3 regions of the Rhizobium sp. NLR22b genome follow, and region 1 is predicted to be linked to each of the others. Evidence: riboswitches for the same ligand, from Rfam matches in the RefSeq annotation. Region 1 holds a riboswitch; each other region holds the start of a gene.

What was found. Region 1 has a riboswitch for cobalamin ahead of cobU (bifunctional adenosylcobinamide kinase/adenosylcobinamide-phosphate guanylyltransferase). Riboswitches for the same ligand answer to the same signal wherever they lie in the genome.
Region 2: another riboswitch for cobalamin. It lies ahead of HJC00_RS07850 (CbtB domain-containing protein); the one in region 1 lies ahead of cobU (bifunctional adenosylcobinamide kinase/adenosylcobinamide-phosphate guanylyltransferase).
Region 3: another riboswitch for cobalamin. It lies ahead of bluB (5,6-dimethylbenzimidazole synthase); the one in region 1 lies ahead of cobU (bifunctional adenosylcobinamide kinase/adenosylcobinamide-phosphate guanylyltransferase).

What each region holds. Positions count from the first base shown of each region.
Region 1 covers NZ_JABDWM010000007.1:230,417-236,181, reverse strand. Annotated here, with positions in the region: gene cobN (cobaltochelatase subunit CobN) at 1-976, opposite strand, end outside; gene cobW (cobalamin biosynthesis protein CobW) at 980-2,035, opposite strand; gene cobU (bifunctional adenosylcobinamide kinase/adenosylcobinamide-phosphate guanylyltransferase) at 2,042-2,563, opposite strand; cobalamin riboswitch at 2,895-3,292, opposite strand; gene HJC00_RS14060 (chloride channel protein) at 3,519-5,309, shown strand; gene HJC00_RS14055 (adenylate/guanylate cyclase domain-containing protein) at 5,316-5,765, opposite strand, start outside.
Region 2 covers NZ_JABDWM010000003.1:355,345-361,109, reverse strand. Annotated here, with positions in the region: gene HJC00_RS07865 (sulfite oxidase-like oxidoreductase) at 1-350, shown strand, start outside; gene HJC00_RS07860 (hypothetical protein) at 335-904, opposite strand; gene HJC00_RS07855 (CbtA family protein) at 958-1,692, opposite strand; gene HJC00_RS07850 (CbtB domain-containing protein) at 1,802-2,011, opposite strand; cobalamin riboswitch at 2,037-2,187, opposite strand; gene HJC00_RS07845 (histidine phosphatase family protein) at 2,244-2,798, shown strand; gene HJC00_RS07840 (bifunctional diguanylate cyclase/phosphodiesterase) at 3,276-4,847, shown strand; gene HJC00_RS07835 (acetate/propionate family kinase) at 5,102-5,765, shown strand, end outside.
Region 3 covers NZ_JABDWM010000012.1:75,650-81,414, forward strand. Annotated here, with positions in the region: gene HJC00_RS19780 (HAMP domain-containing methyl-accepting chemotaxis protein) at 1-1,404, opposite strand, end outside; cobalamin riboswitch at 1,727-1,914, shown strand; gene bluB (5,6-dimethylbenzimidazole synthase) at 1,956-2,645, shown strand; gene HJC00_RS19790 (DUF2865 domain-containing protein) at 2,649-3,746, opposite strand; gene HJC00_RS19795 (YciI family protein) at 4,006-4,368, shown strand; gene HJC00_RS19800 (RNA polymerase sigma factor) at 4,365-5,600, shown strand; gene HJC00_RS19805 (VOC family protein) at 5,680-5,765, shown strand, end outside.

The DNA of each region.
Region 1 (5,765 bases):
CCTTTAGGCTGTAGGCAAAGACCGGCAGCGGCCGCAGGCCAAGTGCGGCCAGGGCCTCGACCAGCGCCTCGACCGGCCCGGTCTCGCCGCTCTGGACGAGGGCACGGTAGAAGCTGATGGCGACGATGGGGGACGTGGGTTCGAATTCCACCTCTTCTGTCGAGCTTGGTGTACCCCCCTCTGTCCTGCCGGACATCTCCCCCACAAGGGGGGAGATCGGGGATGCGAGGCTTCGCTCCATCTCTTCAGCCGAAAGTGCGGCATTCTCACGCATTTTTTTTGTTGGAAGTCCGAGCGACTTGCTGATCTCCCCCCTTGTGGGGGAGATGTCCGGCGAGACAAAGGGGGGGGCCCCACGCTTGACGGACGACGTTGGCGCGACATGCGAACCGACGACCCGCCGCCACTCTTCGACCCCGATCGCCCCTCGCCCCGGCCACCAGATCCCCGCCTTCATCAAAGGCACTGCCAGCGCCGGCTTCTCCGCGCCCGATAGCATCGCCGAGGCATAAGCAAGGAAGCTCCGCGTATTGGCGTCGCCGCCCTCGATCAGATAGACCCAGAGCGCGTTGAGATCGTCGAGGTCAACATTGGAGAAAGGAACCAGCCCCGCATCTGGCTTGGCATCGCCAGGCAATACTGCAATCAGTGCGCCGTTGCGGGCGGCAACGGCGTGCAGCGCCTCCAGCGCATAATGGAAATAGCTGGCGCCGCCGAGCGCACGCACGACGATCAGCTTGGCGTGCCGGGCCGTTCGCTCGACATAGGTATCGACTGACATCGGATGCTTGAGGCTCATCAGATTCGCGAGCCTCAGCGAATGCGGCATTCCCTCGCAGCCGCGATAGGCGGTAGCGACCGCGGCAAGTTCGGTGTCGGCAGCCGAAAGGAACAGCATATCGCCCGGCGACTGGCCGAGGTCGATTGCCTCTTCGCCGTCGCTGATCGTTCCCTGCTGGGCCAGAAGCAGATGCATCGATTATCCTTGAACGAGCGCTTCAATCGCCTTGCGCACCGCGCCCTGGTTCATTTCGTGCAAGCCGATGACGACGAGGCGCGTGCGGCGCGCCTCGCCCGCTGCCCAGGCGCGGTCGAAATACTGGTCGATGCGGCTGCCGACGGCCTGCAGTTGCAGGCGCATGGGCTTGCCCGAGACGTCGATGAAGCCCTTGAGGCGCAGCACATCATGCTCGGCGATGATGCCCTTCAGCTTCTCGACAAAGCCTGTCGGATCGGAAACAGCGCCGAGTTCGACAACGAAGCTGTCGAACTCGTCGTGGTCGTGTGGCGCCCCATCCTCGTGCTCCAGCTCGTGATGGGATTTGCGGTTGGCGATATCGTCTTCCGCGCCGATGCCGAGGCCGAGCAACACGCCTGCCGGCACCTCGCCATTCCTGGCCTCGATCATGACCGGCTTGCGGGCGATGCGGGAGGCGACTTCGTTCTTCACGCGGCCCAGGCCATCCCCATCGATCAGGTCGGTCTTGTTGAGGACGATGAGATCGGCGCATGTGAGCTGGTCTTCGAACAGCTCCTCGATCGGGCTCTCGTGATCGAGCGAGTCGTCCTCGACGCGCGCCGCCTCGACAGCAGCATGGTCATCGGCGAAACGGCCGGCGGCAACGGCCGCACTGTCGACAACCGTAATGACGCCGTCGACGGTCACCTGGGTGCGGATATCAGGCCAGTTGAAGGCGGAGACCAGCGGCTGCGGCAGGGCGAGGCCGGAGGTTTCGATGACGATATGGTCAGGCCGCTGTTCGCGCTCCAGGAGCTTCGTCATCGTTGGAATGAAATCGTCGGCGACGGTGCAGCAGATGCAGCCATTGGTGAGCTCGATAATGTCGTCCTCGCTGCAATTCTCCGCGCCGCAGCCCTTCAGCACCTCGCCATCGACACCGAGATCGCCGAATTCGTTGATGATAAGCGCAATCTTTTTGCCGCCGGCATTGGTGAGCAGGTTGCGGATCATCGTCGTCTTGCCGGCGCCAAGGAAGCCGGTGATGACGGTTGCGGGGATTTTCTGCTGGATCATGGAACTTCAACCCTTCATTTTCAGCGGCAGACCGGCCGCGATGAAATAGACTTCGTCGGCCTGCGCCGCGATTATTTGGTGCAGCCGTCCGGCATGATCGCGAAAATCGCGCGCCATCCGATTGTCAGGCACGATGCCGAGGCCAACCTCGTTGGAAACGAAGACCAGCCGCGCCTTGGCGCCAGGCAGGAAATCAGCGAGCGCGGCAAATTCCACAGCCATCTCGCGCTCCGCCATCATCAGGTTGGTCACCCAGAGAGTCAGGCAATCGACAAGCACAATGCGCCCCTCGCCGTCGATCGCGGCAAGCACGCCGAGAAGATCGAGCGGCTCCTCATGCGTCGTCCAGGAAGGGCCGCGATCGGCCTTGTGCTGGGCAATACGCGTCTGCATCTCCTCGTCCCAGGCACGGCCGGTGGCGAGGTAGTGGCGCTCGTCGCCGCTTGCCATAACGAGATTTTCGGCAAAACGGGATTTGCCGGAACGGGCGCCGCCGAGGATGAGGGTGTGGGAGGGGGCAGCCGTCATGCCCAGACAGTCCTATGACCGGATGCGGTACCCCGCCCCACCTCATTCCTGTGCTTGTCATAGGAATCCAGCCACGGCGCGTCGGCGCCGTGAATAATTCTATGCTGCCGTGAAGGGATTCTCCTGTGCCCAAGGACTTGGGCCCGCTGGATTCCTGTGACAAGCACAGGAATGAGGGAGGAAAGGAAACTCCTTCCCAGCGGCCCCGTGCCGGACGGCGGCGGCATCTGCAAGTCACCTTCCAAGCGCACCACCAGAGGCGGCGCTGAATTCAATCGTTCAGCCAAAACAACCTCCGTGCTGGCAGCGGGTCTCTTGCCCAGGGTTGGGCTTTTCGCCCGGCACGGAAGGCAGGTCTCCTGGCTCGCGGTTATCGGCGGCGATCGGGGCGAACCGGAAGTCCGGTCGCCCCTGATCGTGCCAGCGGATCTGCCTCGCCTTCCCGGCTGCCTCGGTGAAAAGGTGGACGATTCGTAGAGATAGAGGCGTCCGACCCCGGTTGATCACCATGCATTTCCAGTGGCTTTTCCGGCATGCCGCCCATCCCGCCCGCCTGCACGATTGCAGCCCGCCGGCCGAAAGGGTTCGATGCCGGATGGAAGACCCTGACCGCTCTACAGTCGCGGGGTCGGCTGTGATGAATGCGCCCGATGTGGGTCCGCCCCGTCACATTCCCTTTTCATCCGGAAGGCGAAATGCCGATCCGGAACCATCCGTTATCCCTGGGATGGTTAGGCAAGCCGGGGGGTGAAGTCAACCGACCTTCGAAACCGCTCCAGCTCCAGACTGCGCAAAAGATCGGCCAACACCACTGACCCTACCGGAAATATCGTCTATTATCAGCGGCTTACGTCATAAATATTTGACCCGACCGTCGGCTTTTCGCCGCAATTGCGTTGCAAGGCGACTGCACCTCCGCCCTTGACCCGGCCTCTCATCGCCTAGTTGTCTAGCCATGCTTATGAAATTGGATCGGCGGCGCCTGCGCACGCTGCGTGTTTTCTTCGATCCGGGCCGGCTGCGCGCCCTGACGCGCCGCAGCGAAGTTGGCTTGTCGCTGGCAGGCGCCATCGTCGGCATCGCCTCGGGTCTTGCCGTGACCGGCATGAGCTATGTCTCCAACGAGTTGCACCAGCTAGTTTTCGGCATCGCCGACAGCGAAAGGTTGAGCGCGTCGGTCATCGAGGACAAGATGCTGCTGCTTACCGCCCCGGTCATCGGCGGTACCCTGCTCGGCCTGCTGCTTCTGGTCCTCGCCAAACGGCGCAAGAAACCGATGGTCGACCCGATCGAGGCGAATGCGCTGCATGGCGGCCGCCTCTCGTTGACCGACAGCATCATCGTTGCCGTACAGAACCTGATCTCCAACGGCTTCGGCGCCTCCGTCGGTCTGGAGGCCGGCTATACCCAGCTCGCCGCCGGCATTGCCTCCAAATTCGGCCTCAAGCTGCAGCTGCGCCGCTCGGACCTGCGCATACTCGTCGGTTGCGGCGCGGCCGGCGCCATCGCCGCCGCTTTCAACGCGCCGCTGACGGGCGCCTTCTACGCCTTCGAGCTGATCATCGGCACCTACACCATCGTGTCGTTGACCCCGGTCGTCGTCTCCGCCCTCGTTTCAACCCTCATCGCAAGGTTGCTTGCCGAGGGCGATTTCACCATCGATATCGGCAGCTTCGGCTCGGTCGTGCCGGCCGATTATATCCCGGCGCTGCTGCTCGGCGTCTTCTGCGCCGGCGTTGGCATTCTCCTCATGCAGGGCGTGGCCTTCGTCGAGGAGGTGGCGCGCAAAAGCTCGATTGCCCCGCCCTTTCGCCCGGCGCTCGGCGGCATTATCGTCGGGCTTCTGGCGATGATTTCGCCGCAGGTGCTCTCGGCTGGCCACGGCGCGCTGCATCTGAACCTCTCCCGCGACGTGGCAATCCCGGCGCTGATCGGTCTCTTCCTCCTGAAATCCCTTGCCTCGGCGATCTCGATCGGCTCCGGTTTCAGAGGCGGGCTGTTCTTCGCCTCGCTGTTCATGGGCGCCCTGCTCGGCAAGCTCTTTGCTTATTGCGGCCCCTATTTCGCCGATGCGACATTGACGCCGGTCATTTATGCCGTGGTCGGGATGAGTTCCCTGGCGGTCGCCGTCATTGGCGGGCCATTGACGATGACCTTTCTGGCGCTCGAAATCACTGGCGATTTCCCGATCACGGCACTGGTTCTTGCCGCCGTCATCACCTCCTCGCTCGTCGTGCGCTCGACCTTCGGCTACTCCTTCGCCACATGGCGCTTCCACCTGCGCGGCGAAAGCATCCGCAGCGCCCACGACGTTGGCTGGATCCGCAATCTGACGGTGAACAAGCTGATGCGCGCCGACGTGAAGACGGCAAAGGCCGATATCTCGCTGGAAGACTTCAAGAAGGCCTTCCCGATCGGCTCAACCCAACGCGTCATTCTCACAGAGGAGAACGAAAAATATGCTGGCCTCGTGCTCGTGCCCGAGATCTACGCCAATCCGACCGACGCCCAGGACGAGAGCCAGAGGCTTGCCGATTTCGTCCGCTACCGCAATGATTTCCTGCAGCCGCAGATGAATGCAAAGCAGGCGGCGGCGATCTTCGACAGGAGCGAAAGCGAAGCGCTCGCCGTCGTCAACAATCTGATCGAGCGCAAGGTGGTGGGACAGCTCAGCGAAAGCCACACGCTGCGCCGCTACAGCGAAGAACTCGACCGGCGCCGCCGCGAGGTGTCGGGCGAGATTTGAGCGAGCCTAAGAAGCGGCGCGGGCAAGCCTGTAAACGTCGGCTCTCTTCGAAACGCCGCGCAGATCGAAAGCGCCGAGATAGTCGCAGGGCACGGCGCAGGTCGCTGCGAAGCTTTCTGACAACAGCAGGGGCTGCTCAAGCGTTCCGCACAGCTTTTCAAGCCGCGACGCCTCGTTGACGGCCCTGCCGATCACGGTGAAGTCCAGCCGGCCCTGGGCGCCGACATTTCCGTAAAAAACCTCGCCGAGATGCAAGACGACATCAATACCGATATCGGGGCCACCATCCAGCGTCCGTTCGCGATTGAGCTCCTCGTTTGCCCTCAGCAGGTTCTGCGCCGAAGCCAATGCGGCCTTGCAAGCCCTTTGCGGATCCTCGGCGTCCGTCGGAAAGATTGCCAACACGCTATCGCCCATGAACTTGAGGATCTCGCCGGAATTTTCCTCGACGTGCCG
Region 2 (5,765 bases), on a different contig from region 1:
ATAACAAATGGAACGGCGTTTCGACGCGGGATCTGCTCGATCGCGCCATGCCGAGGCCGGAAGCAGCCTACGTGATGCTGACGAGCTACGACGGCTACACCACCAATCTGCCGCTCGCCGATTTCGCCGCCGAGGGTGCGATCCTGGCGACCTCCTGGGAAGGCCTGCCGCTGACACCGGAGCACGGAGGCCCGTTGCGGCTCGTCGTGCCGCATCTCTATTTCTGGAAGAGCGCCAAATGGCTGCGCCGCATCGAGTTAATCGCCGCCGACGAGGCCGGCTTCTGGGAAAAGAACGGCTACCATATGTATGGCGATCCGTGGCGCGAGCAGCGCTATTCCGACGACTGAGCCTTCGGCCGCGAGACGCGACGAAGCGCGAGAACGGCCAGACCGAACAGAGCGGCCAACCCCGTCAGTGACGCCATGCTGGCAGGATGAAGCGGCACCTTGCTCCAGCTCGGCTTGATAATATCGGCGGTGTTGAAAGCCTCACCGCTGAACTGGCAGGTGATGAAGGCAAGTCCGCGGCCCGCCATGTCGGCGTCGATGGCCGAGATGATTTCGCCCGCCGCGGTTGCCTCTCGCGGCATCTCACGCATCGCCATCAGCACGGCTTTCGTCGCCGCGAGATAGGCATGGGCGCATTCGTTGAAAGGGCTTTCCTCGTCCGTCACGCTGCCCGGCATCCGGCCCCAGAAGCAATAGGAATACTGGATTTCCGAGTAGTTCAGGACACGCCGGAACGATTCGTTTGTATCGGCCGCCCGCGACGCCAGCATGCTGATGCTGCTGCGATACTCCGAAATGACCGCCATCTCGCCGTGAGAAATTGCCGGAATATCGAGCCCGGGATGAGAGCCGCCAGAGCTGCTCCCATGGGCGAGGGCATTTCCGATAAACATTGGCAACAGGCTCGCGATCAGACCGAGAAAAGCAAACCTGCCGATATGCCGCATCACCGGAACGCCGGCCGCAGACCGCTCTTGGCGGCAAGACGTCTTTCGGCCAGCGCTCCGAAAACTAGACCGAGCGCTGCCCAAAGGATCGCGTGCATTCCGAGCGTGGTCGTGCGGAACCGCCAGAGCACGATCGCCGAGAAATTCTCGGGCACCTCATTGATCGGCGGCAACAGATAAAGCACGAAGCCGATGAAGACGAGATAGGCGACGCCGGCGATAATCGCGCCGTTCCAGAGACCGAAGCGCTCGCCAAGGCGGCGCGACAGCGCGATCGCGGCAATCAGCGAGGCGAGCGAAACGACGATCATCAGGAAGAACAGTTCGGTCCTGGCGCCGATCGTATCGGGATTGCCGACAGCCGGCGGGTTGGCCGGATATTTGATGGCGGGAACAAGCACGACCGCCACGAAGGCGGCAATGGCGATGACGGCCGAAGTGCCGCGCGCCGATAGGCTGCTGAAGCGGCCGTGCACGAAGGCGAAGGCGAGCGAAAAAAGCCCGCCGACGGCGATGCTGTAGGCCATGACGCCTGTGAAAAGGCCGAGGCCGGCCTGCGTGGCCCGGCTGACGATTTCAGGTTCGGCAGCTTCGCCCGCCGCCTGGGCGCTCGCTTCCTCGAAGGCGATTGCCGCATCGACCAGCGGCTCGCCGAAGGTATGGGCGAAGGCGAAAACGAGGATGCCAGCAATCAGGCCCGCGAGCATGCCGCGAAGCAGAAGCTTTCCAACCATGTCAGTATTCCCCCTTGTCGCGCAAAACTGTGCAGCGGTTTTGCGATAACGACATGCGTAAACAAAGACCTAAAGCGCGAGAAGCGAATCCGAAAGATCGCGATGCGCTTTAGTGACAGGGAAATCCGAGGAGATGGCGGCCGTCATGCACGAATTCGTGCACATACATGCCGTTGAACAGCGCCATCGCGCCCTCCTCGGTGCCGACGAAATAAAGAACGATGAGCATCAGCAGACCGCCGAAGATCGCCCAGGGAAGGATTTCCCCTACAGGGATCGGCGCCGGCGCCGCGACAGGCGCGAAAGTGGTGTCAGACATGTATTCCTCCGGAATGACGCGTTCAGTCGAAAGAGTGTTGTGCGGCAGGGTCTGACTTCCAGCGTGAAGAAGTTTCGACACGCTGGTCACAGTGGCGCGACCGCGCCGGATTTCCACCGGCTTCCAAACCCGCAACAGCACGGTTATATCTGCACGCCGAAGAGACTGTCAACGAAACTTCACGAAGCCGGCAAAGGCCGTCCCCATCCCGTCATCGGAGATCAGAACAATCGTGAATATGCGCCTCACCTGGATCTGCCACGGCGCGACGTCGGCGAACCGCAAGGCCCAGTTTCCGCTCGACGAACCGCTGGAAGAAAAGGCCGTGGAAGAAGCAGCCAGGATGGCCGCCCTCCCCCACGCCGATCGTATTGTCACAAGCCCCGCCATGCGCGCCCTCCAGACGGCTGAGGCGCTCCGTCTCGAAGCGCAGATTGATCCGTCGCTTCGAGATTGCGACCATGGCCGCTGGGCTGGCAGGCCGATCGAGGCGATCGAGGCGGAAGAGCCGGAAAACCTCACGGCCTGGATGACCGAGCCGGGGGTGGCCCCTCACGGCGGCGAGAGTGTTTTCGACCTGCGAAAGCGCGTCGCTGGCTGGATGGATGCCCAGTCCGCCCGAAGCGGTCACGTGATCGCCATCAGCCACGCGGCCGTCATCCGGGCTGCAGTCGCCCACGTGCTTCAGGCGCCACCCTCCTCCTTCTGGCTGAGCGACGTCGAGCCACTCGCCATCCTTCGGATGACCAGCAACGGAAGCCGCTGGTCGCTACGCTTCCAGCATTAGAGATTCCTTATTTTATCCAGCCTTGCACAAGCAAATCGCGTCATTGCTGTTGAACCCGGTTTTGCGGGGACTACTTCCTTGTCCCAAGGAGATGGAAGAATGACATATGATTGGAGTGGAGAGCGTACACGGCGCCTGCGGTTGATGCGCGTCGCCACGTTCACGGTTTTGGCCGGTCTCATCCTCAGCGTTCCGCTGCTGATCGTCACCGCCTGAAGCACTGGAAAAGGCGAGCGATGCGTCAGCACGCTCGCCTTCGTTCTTCTGGGCATCTTTTCGGCCCAATCACCTGTAGCAACATTCTTCCTGAACGGGACCGGCGAAACAGCCGCAGTGCCGGTCCTGGCCGCATCGCAACGCTATCCGTCTGCCGGCGGCTCACCGCAAACCGCCCCCTCCGATAATTCGCCTTCTGGTTTCAACGAACATTTCAGACTTTCGTGATATCTCGGCGCGGGTGGAGTTGGAGAAGGCATAATGCCGGTGTTTTTCCAGAGCAGAGCCGGAAGGCAATGCATGTCGATCGTCGGTTTGGGGATTACCCTCTGGCTCCTAGCTACATTGCTGCGGTTCGACGACAGCCTGGTTTCCTTCATGACCGCTTTCCGTGAATACGGCGCCGACAAGCTCGTTCTGGGACTCGGCATCGCCGGCACCATGAGCTTCATCTACTCGGTGCTGCGTATTGCCGATCTGCGCAAGGAAATGGAACTGCGCGCCGCCGCCCAGGCAAAGGCCGACTGGACGGCAACGCACGACCATCTGACCAAGCTGCCGAACCGCTATGCCTTCGAGCGCAAAATCCTCTCACGGCCGGTCAGAAGCGACGAGGCCGAAATCGAGGAATGGAACCAAAACGTCACCATCTTCTCCGTCGACCTCGACGGCTTCAAAAAGGTCAACGATCTCGTCGGCCACAAGGGCGGCGACGTCTTGTTGGTCGAAGTTGCCAAACGCATCTGCGCGCTCGGCAATGCCGATTGCGTCTACCGCTTCGGCGGTGACGAATTCATCGTCGTCGCCTTTGCCCTGACGACACAACGCGAGGAGCGCTTCGCCAAGCTGCTGATCCAGGCCGTCACCCGCCCGATTCATATCGATGGTTTTGCCGTCGAAGTCGGCGCCAGCGTCGGCTACGATCGTTGGGTCGAGGGCAGCGAGCCGCTGGAAGACGCCGCCCACCGTGCCGATCTCGCCATGTATGAGGCCAAATCACGCGGCCCCAACCATCATCTCGTCTTCGAAAATTCGATGCAGGATAGGGTAACGGAACGCGCCTCCTTGGAAACCAGACTGCGCGCCGCGATCGCCAATAAGGCGATCAAGCCTTTCTATCAACCGCTGATTGATCTGAAGACCGGCCAGCTTTGCGGTTTCGAAGCCCTCGCGCGCTGGATCGGCGAGGATGGCGTCAACATTCCGCCGACTGTTTTCATCGACATTGCCGAGGAAACCGGGATGATCACCGCCTTGTTCGAGGATCTCCTTGCGCAGGCCTGCAGCGATGCGCTCACCTGGCCGGAGCATGTCACGTTGTCCTTCAACGTCTCGCCGGTGCAGATGGAAGACAGGCTGCTGACGTCCCGCATCCTCAAGGTCCTTTCGGCAAGCCGGCTACCGCCGCAACGCCTGGAAGTTGAGATCACCGAAAACGCGCTGATTCAGGATCCCGCTATCGCCGCCGTCATTCTCGAAGAGCTGCACGCGGCCGGCATTCAGATCGCTCTCGATGATTTCGGCACAGGCTATTCGAGCCTCGCCCAGCTCGCCCGCTACCGCTTCGACAAGATCAAGATCGACAAAAGCTTCATCGCCACCTATCGCGATGACGAACGCCAGGAAAAAATCGTCCGCGCCATGCTTGGCCTCGGCAGAAGCCTCAATATCAAGACGACTGCGGAAGGTGTCGAGGAGCATGGCCAGCTTGCCTTCCTGCTGCAGCTCGGCTGCGACATCGGCCAGGGTTACCTTTTCGGCAAGGCGATGCCCGCCGCCGAGGCGAGCATCTTCATCCGCGATCGCAACGTCAATCTGGCGTCAACGGCCTGAGCCCAGCTTATTTCAACAGAACCCAAGCTTTTGCGTCCCGATCGGCCGCCACGCACCGTCTTGTTGCGCACGGGGGGCTATTGCAGCTGGAGCTCTTGCCGCCATTGTGCCGCCAATGCTCAATGACCGCACGTGCGAGGTTGACAGGCGTGGGGATCGACCGAAGCAAAGGCAACCGCCAAATGATGCCTTTCCAGCGGGAGTTTCGGCGCTAGGTTCGCCCATCGTGACGACTGCGCGGGCTCTCTGAAGACATGTCATTCCCCGACCTTCTCCTGACCTTCAATGCCGGCTCATCGACTGTGAAGATCGGGGTCTTCTCAATTGATGACGCCGGGGCACGACGCCTCGGCAAGGGCGTCATCGATCTCCGCGCCGAGCCGCTCTCGCTTGACCTGACCAAGGGATCGCAGACATTCGACATGCCGCTGAAGGCGGAGGTGACGGACGATCTGCACGGAGTCATCGACGAGACCTTCACGCGTCTCGCCGATCATTTCGATATGGCGGCCGCAGCCGCGGCCGGCCACCGCGTCGTCCATGGCGGCGAGCGCTTCACGAGCGCCGTCGCGCTTGATGACGCCGCCACCGATGGGATCGAAGCGCTGATCCCGCTCGCACCCCTGCACCAACCGCAAGCGCTGCGCTTCATCCGCGCGCTCCGCCATCTGAAGCCACATCTTGTCCAGACAGCCTCCTTCGACACGGCCTTCCATGCCACGCAGGACGATCTCGTGCGCCGCCTCGCCATACCCCGTTCCCTGCATGAGGAGGGCATCAAGCGTTACGGCTTCCACGGACTTTCCTACAAGTTCATCGCCAGTGAACTCGCGCGCAAGGCGCCGCATGCGGCAAAGGCTGTGGTCGCCCATCTCGGCAGCGGCGCCAGCCTCTGTGCGATGGAAAACGGCATCAGCC
Region 3 (5,765 bases), on a different contig from region 1:
TTCACGAACCTCCTGTGCGACAACCGCAAATCCCTTGCCGGCCTCGCCGGCACGTGCGGCCTCGACGCCGGCATTCAGCGCCAGCAGATTCGTCTGGAATGCGATTTCGTCGATGACGCCGATGATGCGGCCGATCTGACTGGAGGAGGTTTGGATCCGGTCCATCGCGCCGATCGCGTCGCGCACCACCGTCGCCGAGACGTGAGCACCTCGCTTGGTTTCCTCGACCAATTGTCCAGCATTTTCAGCCCGCTGCGACGATGTTTTGACTGTCGTCGTCACTTCATCTAGTGCCGCAGCGGTCTGTTCCAGTGCTGCCGCCTGCTGTTCGGTCCGTTTGGCCAGCTGATCTGCGGAGGAAGCCAGCTCGCTCGATCCGCCCTCAACCGCGACGGAAGCGATCTTTATCTCTGTCAGCGCGGCTGCGACGGCCTGGACCATGTTGTTGAAGTCCTGCCGCAATTTATCGAATTCAGGGCCGAGATCGGCAAGCTGGATCGAGAAGTCGCCGGCGGCCAGTCTTTCCAATGCGTTCGCAAGAGTGGTCATCACCAGCCGTTGCCTGTTGCCGGCTTCTTCCGTCAGCAATGCGTTGCGGGCCCGTTCGGCGTCGAACGAGGCGGTCTGCTCGGCAGTGACTTGCTCTCTTTCGACCTTTGCGATCGCCTCGTGACGGAAGACCTCCAGCGCACGGGCGAGGAAGCCGATTTCGTCGCCATTCTCCTTGTAGGCGACGGAGGAGGCGAGGTCGCCATTCTGCAGCGCGCCAATTCGTTTGCTGAGGATCCTGAGCGGCCTGCCAACGAGGCTGCGCATGGCGAGGAGGAAAGCGATGACGGCGAGAACGGTGATGGCGGACTGCGTGAGCAGCGAAACGAGGACCTTCTGGCGGACTTCGGAAGTGATTTTTTCGACAGACCAGTTCGTGACGATGTAGCCGGTTGTCTTGCCCGACTTGTCCAGCGGCAGCGGCGCGATAATCGTGACCAAACCGGCGGACATTCCGCTGTCATCGATCGTCGTTTTGTCGGGTTTTGCGCTGAGGCGGGTCGCCAGGTCGGCCGGCGTTGGCAAACCGGAAACGCCGTCGCGGGTCCAGCTGTCGACGGCAGCGAGCTCTGCGTTGAATGCGGCAAATTGCACAAGATCGAGCGAGGGATCGTCACGATACAGCGAATAAGCCTCGCGAACGGCGTTCGCCTTGCCCCATTTGACGCCGCCGGCGGCCAGAGATGCAAACTGCTCCGCATCCTTGGACCAATTTGCGTGGGCGCCGTCAACCAGCGCCCGGGTTTCATACATCCATGTATAGGTGGCCAAGGCGGAAATGCCGCAGAGATTGACGGCAACGATAATCGCCGCCAGCTTGGCTGTCAGGGGCATCGTTTTCAAGAATTGGAACATCCGTGGAGCCTGGAATTGCGGCTCGGTCGACCATCTTCGCGACCGGCACATCAGCGCGGCATCGACGCTGACGGTCACATCACGAGCGCTCATGCCCATGTCGGAGTTTGCGACCCAAAACGCGCAAAGGCAGTGTGGATTTGATGTGTGAATAAATCATAAAGTAGAGGAGGATGGGCGGGCACACAGAGGCTGTTTCCTCCTGCGACCAAAAGATCGCCGAGGAGGGGGTTGTCTGCCCGGTGATCCGCCCCTCGATCAGCCATATGCAGCCGTGGTTTCAGGTTCGGTCTGCGTGCACTTGCCGCCGCGTCGGTTTCCTGAAATAGATGCGCCGTCAGGTGCCCGCCGTCCAGGCGGGAGAATCGGGAATCCGGTGCAAGGCCGGAACGTGCCCAACGCTGTAAGGCCGACGTCTGCCGCTTCATCGCGCCACTGGCTTTTGCCGGGAAGGCTGCGGCAGATGGATGAAGCCAAGTCAGAAGACCGGCCTGGCGAGATAGACCCAACCCGCGCGGACGGCGGGCGGTTGCGTTGTTGGGGATTTGACGATGCGACCCTTTGATGCGGATGCCCTTTCGGCGGCGTCCGGTTTTTCGCTGGCCGAGCGCGAAGCCGTGTATCACGCGATCATGACGCGGCGTGACGTGCGCAGCCAGTTCCTGCCCGATCCGTTGCCCGACGACGTCGTGGCGCGGCTCCTGACAGCCGCCCATCATGCGCCGTCGGTCGGCTTCATGCAGCCATGGAATTTCATTCTGGTGAATAGTCCAGCTGTCCGTGCGCGCGTGCGCGACGCCTTTGCCAAGGCCAACGAAGAGGCGGCGTCGATGTTCGAAGGCGAGCGGCGGCAGGCCTATCGGTCCCTCAAGCTCGAAGGCATCGTGGAGGCGCCGCTCGGCATATGCGTGACCTGCGATCCCACTCGCGGCGGCAGCGTGGTGCTGGGACGGACGCACAATCCGCGGATGGATTCCTATTCGACCGTTTGCGCCATCCAGAACCTCTGGCTTGCGGCCCGCGCCGAAGGGGTCGGCATCGGCTGGGTCAGCATCTTTCGTGAAGGCGACCTGAAATCAATTCTCGGCATACCCGAGCATATCGAGGTGGTCGCTTGGCTCTGCGCCGGCTTTGTCGATCGGCTTTATGATGAACCGGAACTCTCGGTCAAAGGCTGGCGGCAGCGGCTGCCGCTCGAGGAACTGGTTTTCCACGACGGATGGGGACGCAACGACCCTTAGCAATTACTGCTGTTGTGGTTGCGGGCCCGGCGTCGCCGGATTGGCAAGGTCGATCGAGCCCTGGTCGCCAGCAAGGAATTGCGGGCCGACCTGACGGACCTTGTTCTGCGTGGGGTCGTAGGGACGCTCGGGAACGGATGGCTGCGGCGGGACTGCTGCTGCCGCAGTATCTTTCGCCGGCGGATTGGTGCGGACCGTCGTGATCGAGCCCTGCTGCGGCGGTTCGCCCAGGGTCTGCTTGCCGCGCATCTCCTCGTAATAGGCGGTCAGATTGCAGGCGCAGGTATTTTTCTCGCCGGGAGCGCGGTTCTTGTAGGCAAAGGCGTTCTTCATGGCGCTATAGGGCGCGCCTGTTGCGACCGAGATCATGTTCGAGGCTTCGGTGCTGGTCACGTCGCGATAGAAGAGCTCGGTCTCGATGCCGGGGCACATCTTGGCGCAGGTCTGCGCATCGCGGCCGAAATCGACCGAGGTGGTGTTCGAACTGATCGGGAAGAAGCCGCCGTCGCAGCTGCGAACGCAAATGGTGCTGACCGGCGAAAACATTTCGGCCCTCGGCAGGCCGTAAAATGGATCGGCCTCTTCACCGCCGCCAAGCGGGATGAAGGTGTCGGTGCGCATCGCCTGTTCCTCGACGCTTGGGGCAGGATCGCTGGCGCTGCGCTCGGTCGGGGCATAGAAATTGTCGCTGCTGCAGCCATTGCGTTCGAGGGCCGCCGTCAATTCCCGGCGCGCGTCGTCATCGCCGGCCTGGCTGCGCAACTCGTCGCGCTGATCCTGGAGATAACGGATATTGTCGACCATCCGGGCTTCGGCATCAGAAAGCTCGGCGCAAAAATCGGCATTCTCGCCGCCGATCACCACCATGCTACCCGAGGTGCAGCCATAGCTGCGCAGATCGTTGCGGACCTTGCGCAGCTCGAGGTTCTGCTCGGCGATTGCGCTGGCATATTGGCGCGCTTCCTGCCCGTTATTGTTGCCGATCGATCGTGGTAGGTCGGCCAGGCGACCACGCAGGTCGTTGCAGACGGCGCTGCTCTGTGCGGCAGCCGGCGATGCCAGCGCAAGCACAAGAGCAAGAGACAGGTTTCGGCGTTTCACGGCATCGTCCGGAAGTGAGAAAGTGTCGATCGGTCAAAGGTGGCGTCCATTCGCCGTACCTTGTCTCTTAAGGTATTTCTCTTAATAAGCTTGGATCAATTCCTAGCGCATTTTCGGGATTTTATCCAGAAGATGCGGGCAACAGCGTTGCCCCGGCGACGGACACTGCAGCCGTTAACAGCAGTTCCCTTCTTCATCCGAATTGTTATTCTCCCAGCTCGCTCCTGCTGGGGATTGGTTTTCACTGGGGATAAAGCAAATGCGCTACATGCTGATGCTGCATGCGGACGAAGCTGCCGGGAAGTCCATAGCGCCCGAGGACATGGCGCGCTTCATGGGCCAGATGTATGCCTATCAGCAAGCGCTGGAGAAAGCGGCAGCATTCGTCTCCAGCAATGCCCTGGTCGGTTCCTCTGAGGCGAGTGTCGTTCGCGTTCAAGGGAATGACGTCAGTGTTCTGGACGGCCCTTATGCGGATATTCGCGAACAGTTCGGTGGGTACTTTATCATAGACGTTGCCGATATGGACGAAGCCAACAAATGGGCGGCGCGCTGCCCTGCTGCGTCCTGGGGAACGGTTGAGGTTCGTCGCATCAGGGATGCGTCGGAACATGCAGGATGACGGTTTCGGGTTCCACCGTTGCCCGAGGTGTAGCAGAGCGAGTGGCGCGCGAGAGCTATGGTCGCCTCGTCGCCTATCTTGGCGCGCGCTTGGGTGATATCGCGTCCGCCGAGGATGCGCTCGCGACTGCTTTCCTCACGGCTCTCGAAAAATGGCCTGTCGATGGCGTGCCCGATAACCCCGATGCCTGGCTGTTGACGATCGCGCGCAGGCGCAAGCTCGACGACTGGCGCAAGGACAAAGTGAAGGCGAAGAGCGCCGATCGTCTTACCCTCATCGCCGAGGAACTCTCGGCAGCGGCGGAAATGGATGAGGAAATTGCGGACAGGCGACTGGCGCTCATGTTTGCCTGCGCACATCCCGGCATCGATGCCTCCGCGCGAACGCCGCTGATCCTCCAGACCGTGCTGGGCCTGACCGCTGCAGACATCGCCGCGCGGTTTCTCGTCTCTCCGAGGGCCATGGGCCAGAGGCTCGTAAGAGCCAAGGCGAGGATCAGGGATGGGAAAATTCCGTTCCTCGTGCCGGAAAAGGAGGAACTATCGCACCGGCTGCCGCCGATACTCGCCTCCATCTACGCCGCCTATACCAGCGGGTGGATGGACATCGACAGGGCGGAAGCGCTTGGACAAGAGGCAATCTGGCTTGCAAGCGTGGTTGTATCCCTGCTTCCGCATGAGCCGGAGCCGAAAGGTCTTCTTGCGCTGATGCTTTATACGGAGGCGCGGCGATCATCCCGCAGGGCCCCCGACGGTGCATTCGTACCGCTGGACAGCCAGGATGTCGGACTTTGGGATCACGATCAATTGCGCCTCGCCGAGGGTCTCCTGCGAGAAGCCAACGCAAAGGGTCCGACTGGCCGCTACCAGATAGAGGCGGCCATCCAATCTGCCCATGTCGCGCGCCGTTTGAGCGGCATCTCAAACTGGCAGGACGTCGTTTCCCTCTATGACGTGCTGGGCAGGATTGCTCCGTCGCCCGTCGTGACGCTCAATCGGTCCGTGGCTCTCGTGCGGATAGGGCAGGCAGACGCGGCTCTTGGTGACATACATGCGCTTGCCGGCGATCCGCGAATGGCCGACTACCTGCCGTACTGGACGGCCCGCGCGCAGATTTGCGCCGAGCTAGGCAGGCATGTCGAGGCGGCGGAAGCTTTCACGGTCGCTATCGGATTGTGTTGGTCGGAGGCAGAACGGCGCCACCTCGAAGAACAGCGCTCAAAAGTTTTGTGATGACCGCAAGCTTTTTTGCGCGGCCTGTCGAAATCGAGAACTCCTGCACGACATCCATTTGTCCAACAAGGAGTACAACATGACCACCACTTCAATAACTGTCCAGAGCATCTTCGCCTCCGCCACCGTTTCCAACTTTGACGAGGCGCTCATCTGGTATGAAAA